Regions from separate parts of the Gaetbulibacter sp. PBL-D1 genome, predicted to be linked through region 2. Evidence: riboswitches for the same ligand, from Rfam matches in the RefSeq annotation. Region 2 holds a riboswitch; the other holds the start of a gene.
The links. A riboswitch is a leader RNA that binds a small molecule or an ion and turns the genes downstream of it on or off. The one in region 2 is predicted to bind S-adenosylmethionine.
Positions count from the first base shown of each region.

Region 1: another riboswitch for S-adenosylmethionine. It lies ahead of ACQ0RB_RS15130 (aspartate kinase); the one in region 2 lies ahead of ACQ0RB_RS14720 (homocysteine S-methyltransferase family protein).

Region 1 is NZ_JBNWKB010000026.1:377-3,806, forward strand. It holds partial or broken gene ACQ0RB_RS15130 (aspartate kinase) at 1-1,826, opposite strand, end outside; SAM riboswitch class I at 1,938-2,089, opposite strand; gene ACQ0RB_RS15135 (hypothetical protein) at 2,187-3,430, opposite strand, start outside.
Region 2 is NZ_JBNWKB010000022.1:19,177-22,606, reverse strand. It holds gene epsC (serine O-acetyltransferase EpsC) at 1-452, shown strand, start outside; gene cysM (cysteine synthase CysM) at 442-1,332, shown strand; SAM riboswitch class I at 1,392-1,509, shown strand; gene ACQ0RB_RS14720 (homocysteine S-methyltransferase family protein) at 1,558-2,571, shown strand; gene ACQ0RB_RS14715 (vitamin B12 dependent-methionine synthase activation domain-containing protein) at 2,575-3,430, shown strand, end outside.

The DNA of each region.
Region 1 (3,430 bases), on a different contig from region 2:
AACGTCCCTTCATCTTCTGGATTGAACGTATTTAAAATACGAAGATTGATATTCTTTTCAACTAGCGGAATAATGGTTTTAGCGTGTAAAACGCTTGTACCGAAGTTCGCTAATTCGTTAGCTTCGTTAAAGGATAATTCTCTAATTTTTTGTGCATCTTCTACCAAATCTGGATTTGCTGTGTAAATACCATTTACATGCGTGTAATTTTGCAGTTCTTCGGCATCTAAATAGTTTGCCAATAATGACGCTGAATAATTGCTTCCATTTCTGCCCAACAAGGTCGTTTCTCCATTTTTATTAGAGCCGATAAATCCTGTTACAACGTTTACAGTTGTACCATTATAGCTTTTAAAATGCGCCAAAACATTGTCTTTAGATTGCTTATCTTGAGGTTGTGCATTTATATAATTAGCATCTGTTTTTATCAAAACTCTGGCATCTGTTGGGTTGGCGTTAACACCTTTTGATTTTAATAATTCTGAAATCAATTTCACAGATAATAATTCGCCATATGACAATACTTGCGCTTTAATTTTATCGCTATAATCACCAAGCAGCTTAACACCTTCAAAAATGTTGTTCAATTCTGAAAACTCTTCAGTAAAATCGATACTTGGCAAAGGCTCTGTTTGATAGGTTTTAAACGTTTCAAAAGCAGTTTGATAGTCTTGTTTTTTAGCAGCTTTCTCCAAAATAGCTTCCAAAGTATCAGTTGCTTTTCCTCTAGCCGAAACCACAACCGCAATACGCTCGCCTTCTTTTACTTTATGCTCTATAATTGACAACACGCGGTTTAATCCTTCGCCATTAGCAAGCGATTTCCCTCCAAATTTTAATACTTTCATTCTTTTATTTTTGGTTTCAGGTCTAAAAATGCCTTCTATAATCTGTTCTAATTGTTCAAATTCTATTAAAAATGCATCGTGTCCGTGACTGGAATGAATTTCACTATAGGTCACATTAGGATGCGTTAATGCCAATTGGCGTTGTGTTTCGCGGTTTTCTTCAGCGGTAAAAAACAAATCGGAATCTACACCAACAATGGCAATGTTAGATTTTATGATATCCAACACATTTACATTATCGCCTCTACCACGCGTAACATCAATGGTTTTTAGTAATTGATTCATGAGTTTGTAAGCCGATAGTTGAAAACGCTCTTGCAGTTTTTTTCCGTGATGCAACAACCAACTTTCCACATTAAAGATTTCTAAATCATTATTTTTACTACGTTGAAAACGCTCTTTAAACGATTGTGGCGTTCGATAACACAACATGGCATGCATGCGTGCATCGTGGACTGGATTGTTTGAGTTTACCAAGAATTGCTCTTGAATTTGGCAGTTGGCAATTAACCAATCGGTAGATTTCCAGTCGGTTGCCACAGGAATTAGATATTCGGCTAGATTTGGTGACAAAAACGCCATTTCCCAAGCAATTCCACCACCAAGCGAACCACCAATTAGCGCAAAAAGTTTATCAATTTGTAATGCTTTTAAGCCTAAAAGAAATATGTTTGCGATATCTCTTGCTACAAAATCTTTATAGTTTTCAACTGCAAATCCGTCGTAACCATTTCCTGGAATATTGAATGCTAAAATGGTATATTTTTGAGTATCGATAACTTTGTTATCGCCTATTAAATCTGTCCACCAACCATCTTTACCAGCAACATTACTATTTCCGGTAAGTGCGTGATTTACCATTACAATTGGTGCTTCTCCTAAAGGTTTCCCAAAGGTTTGATAGGACAATTTAATTGTAATGCTCACATTGCTTTCTAGCAAGACATTGTCTAATAAAACATATTTAAGTTTGCTCATGTTTGATTTATAAATTTTAAAAAATCAAAAAGTCAAAACACCTCTTTTGTGAGGACTTAAATAGAATATGTTAAAAAGAAATTACGTAATTACAGGACTGTAATTAGTTTTGTGTTATCTATCTAATTGAAATTTTCGATTGTACTCGAAATAACAAAAAGTAGAATTTAGCACCTTCTTAAATAAAGATTCCTATTTCCATAGGAATTTAAGGGTTGCCAAGGTTTCATAGGGTCTATTCCCTCCACCTTTCTTGATAACATTTCAATAAGTAATTTGAACTTTGTGAGTGCAAATATTCAGTTAGAAAATTTTAATATCCAAATAATTTTGATTTTTTTTATAAAATCTCTTTAAAAATCAGGCGTATTGTTCTAAATATTTCTCTTTAATAATCTGTGCGACAGGTTTGTTTTCAATCTTACTTTCTAACCAAGAAATAATATCAAGATACAAAAATGCACGACGCTCATAAGGATGGTTTTCGTATTGCTTAAGCTGTTTATGAAACTTAACAAATGCTTTTTTAATATCATGCGGAAAAATGTCTTGAAGTCCTCGAATAAACCTAATCATTTCTTTTTGAACCTCGTTTAAGTCATTGATTTTCAGTAGATATTTATAAGTATCTCTTAATAAACGCTCCAAATGATAATCTAAACCTTCTTCATAATGCGCCACAACGTTTAAAACACGAGAAAAACACTGTAAATCCTCACGCATAGAAAGCGATTTATTAGAAATTATCTTATTTAAATAATGAATACATTCTCGATTATTTCCTGCCCCAAAATGCATACTCGCAAACTTGTAATAGAAAATCATGGTATGGTGTTCATCTATTCTATCTTGATAATTTGGTAGTGCTTTTTCAATTTTAGGAATTAACTGCAAGCCTTCGTGAAAACTACCATCTACAAAATAGTAATTCACACTATTTACATTGTAATACAAGAATGATAAGGCTTCTACATTTTCATCTTTATTAAATGATGGCGTATTGATAATGTCTTCAAATTTATCAAGGTATTCTTTAAATTTATGTTTGTTTTTTATGTAAAAAAGCGACTCCAACAAATAGTTATTTCCTTTTATAAAAAACACAGGATTTAGGTGAATCATTTCTGGATTTTGTTCAAAAAGAGACACCCATTTTAAAGCAAATTTATAGCAGTTTAAAAAATCTTGCATTAAAAAACTATACCACAAATAGGCTTTATACAACCATAGTTTTTCTCTAAAACCTAACTGTGAAATGTCATATTTAGGTAATCTGGCGTTAAAATAATCTTGTATTTCTTTAGCATCATCTTGGTTTTTGGCGTAACCAAATTTTAGGAAAAGTCCGTATAACTGCAAAGATAAATTTGAGAGTTTACTAGCAATCACATTGGCTTGACTCAACTCTTTGGCTTGTATTGTAAGTTCATCTGCACGACCACTTATACTACGTGTAATATACTGTGATTCAATAACCTTTTCCAGCTCTACAATTTCATAAGCTAGATTTTTCTCTTCATGCTGTATCGCAACATCTTTAGCTTTATCTAGAATTTTCAATGCCTGCTTGTACAAACCTTTATGATACAAAATAGACGCAAAAT
Region 2 (3,430 bases):
GCTTTCATGCCATAGCAATTTATAGGATGAGTCACGAATTATTTAAAATGGATTTACCTATTATTTCTAGAATGATGAGCGAGTGTGTTCATGGAAAAACAGGTATCGATATTCATCCTGGAGCAACCATTGGTGATTCATTTTTTATAGATCATGGAACAGGAATTGTAATTGGAGAAACTAGTATTATCAAAAACAATGTCAAGATATTTCAAGGTGTTACTTTAGGTGGATTGTCGGTTAAAAAAAGTTTGTCGCAAACCAAACGTCATCCAACCATAGAAGATAATGTAACAATTTACGCCAACGCAACTATTTTAGGAGGCGATATTGTAATAGGAAAAAATAGCGTAATTGGTGCCAATGTATGGATTACGCAATCTGTTCCGCCAAACTCATTAGTGACCTATAAGTCAGAAATTAATATAAGCACAAGAGATCATGATAAATAGCCAGACCATAACCCATTTAATAGGCAATACACCGTTAATTGAAGTTCAAAATATTCTAAAAAAAGATGGTGTAAGACTATTCTTAAAGCTTGAAGGAAAAAATCCTGGCGGAAGCGTAAAAGATCGTGCTGCATTTAATATGATAAGCGAAGCTTTAAAACGAGGTGATATTAAACCTGGCGATACTTTGGTTGAAGCAACTAGTGGTAATACAGGTATTGCATTAGCTTTTATTGCGAAATTATTAGGCGTAAATATGATTTTAGTAATGCCTGAAAATTCTACCGAAGAGCGAATAAAAACCATGCGTGCTTATGGTGCCGAATTAATTTTAACGTCTTCCGAAGTTGGTATTGAAGGCGCTCGCGATGAAGCCGAAAGACTTCATAATGAAAAAGGCTATTTTATGCTGAACCAGTTTGCAAATGATGATAACTGGAAAGCGCATTACAAAACTACAGGTCCAGAAATTTGGCGAGATACCAATCAGCAAGTTACTCATTTTGTCTCTGCAATGGGTACAACAGGTACAATTATGGGTGTATCTACTTACTTAAAAGAGCAAAATCCAGACATAACTATAGTTGGTGCGCAACCTAAAGATGGTGCAAAAATTCCGGGAATTAGAAAATGGCCAGAAGCTTACAGACCTAAAATATTTAATCCTCAAAAAGTAGATCAAGTTGTAGAAATAAGTGAAGAAGACGCAAAAAAAACAGCTAATTTACTAGCAACTCAAGAAGGTGTTTTTGCAGGTATGAGTAGTGGTGGTTCTGTAGCATCGGCTTTAAAAATAGCGCAAACTATAGATAAAGGTGTTATTGTGGCAATCATTTGCGATATAGGTGATAGATATTTGTCTTCAGATTTGTTTGAATAAATATTGCGATTCAATTTTTTATTACGTTACTTTGTCCCATAGTTCATAATTAATATTGATTGTTATCACGAAAGGCAGAGGGAATAGACCCGTTGAAGCCTTAGCAACCCTTAATTTTCTTTAATAAGAAATTTAAGAAGGTGCTAAATTCTACCCATTTTTTGGGACAGATAACCCGAGAATTATTCTTCTCTCTTTTCATGATGACATTTTAAAAATTATAAAATGTCAGACATTTTCAAAATATTACAACAACGAATTTTAGTTTTAGATGGCGCAATGGGAACCATGTTGCAGCGCTATAATTTTACTGAAGACGATTTTCGTGGTTCAAGATTCAAAGATTTTAATCATCCATTAAAAGGAAATAACGATTTATTATCGCTAACACAACCAGAAGCTATTGCCGAAGTACATAGAAAGTATTTCGAAGCTGGCGCAGATATAGTTGAAACCAATACCTTCTCTGGTACAACTATTGGTATGGCAGATTACCATATGGAAGATTTGGTGTACGAATTAAATTTTGAATCGGCTAAAATCGCCAAACAAGTTGCTGATGAATTTACAAAAGCCAATCCTGAAAAACCACGTTTTGTGGCAGGAAGTATCGGTCCAACAAACCGAACGGCAAGTTTAAGTCCAGATGTAAACAGACCAGAATATCGCGCAGTAACCTTTGATGAATTACGCATTGCTTACAAACAACAAGTTGAAGCTTTAATTGATGGCGGAAGCGATATTTTGTTAGTCGAAACTATTTTCGATACGCTAAATGCCAAAGCAGCATTATTCGCCATTCAAGAAGTTAAGGAAGAACGTAATATTGACATTCCGGTTATGGTATCTGGAACCATTACCGATGCTTCTGGTAGAACCTTATCTGGGCAAACTGTAGAAGCATTTTTAATTTCAATATCGCATATTCCGTTGTTAAGTGTAGGTTTTAATTGCGCACTTGGTGCAGACCAATTACAACCGTATTTAAAACGTTTATCTCACGAAACCGATTTTTATACATCAGCACACCCAAACGCAGGATTACCAAATGCATTTGGCGAGTACGACCAAACAGCCAAACAAATGCAACAGCTAATTGAAAACTACCTAAAAGATGATTTAATAAACATCATTGGTGGTTGTTGCGGTACAACACCAGAACACATAAAAGCGATTGCTGAAGTTGCTGCTAATTACAAACCTAGAGCTGTCGGTTCGAGCGCAGTTGAGAACTTTTAATGTATGAAAGAGAATAAAAACCGATATCTTAAACTTTCTGGCTTAGAACCATTAATAATAACACCTGAAAGTAATTTTATAAACGTTGGCGAACGCACTAACGTAACAGGTTCGCGTAAATTTTTACGATTAATAAAAGAAGAAAACTATGCCGAAGCATTAGATGTTGCAAGAGACCAAGTGGAAGGTGGCGCGCAAATCATAGATGTCAATATGGATGAAGGTATGCTTGACGGAAAACACGCAATGGTAACCTTCTTAAATCTTATCGCATCAGAGCCAGATATTGCACGCTTGCCCATAATGATTGATAGCTCGAAATGGGATATTATCGAAGCAGGTTTGCAAGTCGTACAAGGTAAATCGGTTGTAAATTCTATCAGTTTAAAGGAAGGTGAAGCGACTTTTATTCATCACGCAAAACTTATCAAACGTTATGGTGCAGCAGTAATCGTTATGGCGTTTGATGAAGATGGTCAAGCCGATACCTACGAGCGTAGGATAGAAATATGTAAACGCTCTTACGATATATTGGTAAATCAAGTTCAATTTCCACCAGAAGACATCATTTTTGATCCTAATATTTTTCCTGTGGCAACCGGAATGGAAGAGCATCGTTTAAATGCTTTAGACTTTTTTAATGCTACAAAATGGATTAAAGAAAATCTACCTTATGCCAGCGTTTCTGGTGGCGTAAGTAATGTGTCGTTTTCGTTTAGAGGAAACAATGTTGTGCGTGAAGCCATTAACGCAGCATTTTTATATCACGCGATTCAACACGGAATGAATATGGGAATCGTAAACCCAACAATGTTGGAAGTGTATGACGAAATTCCGAAGGATTTATTAGAACACGTTG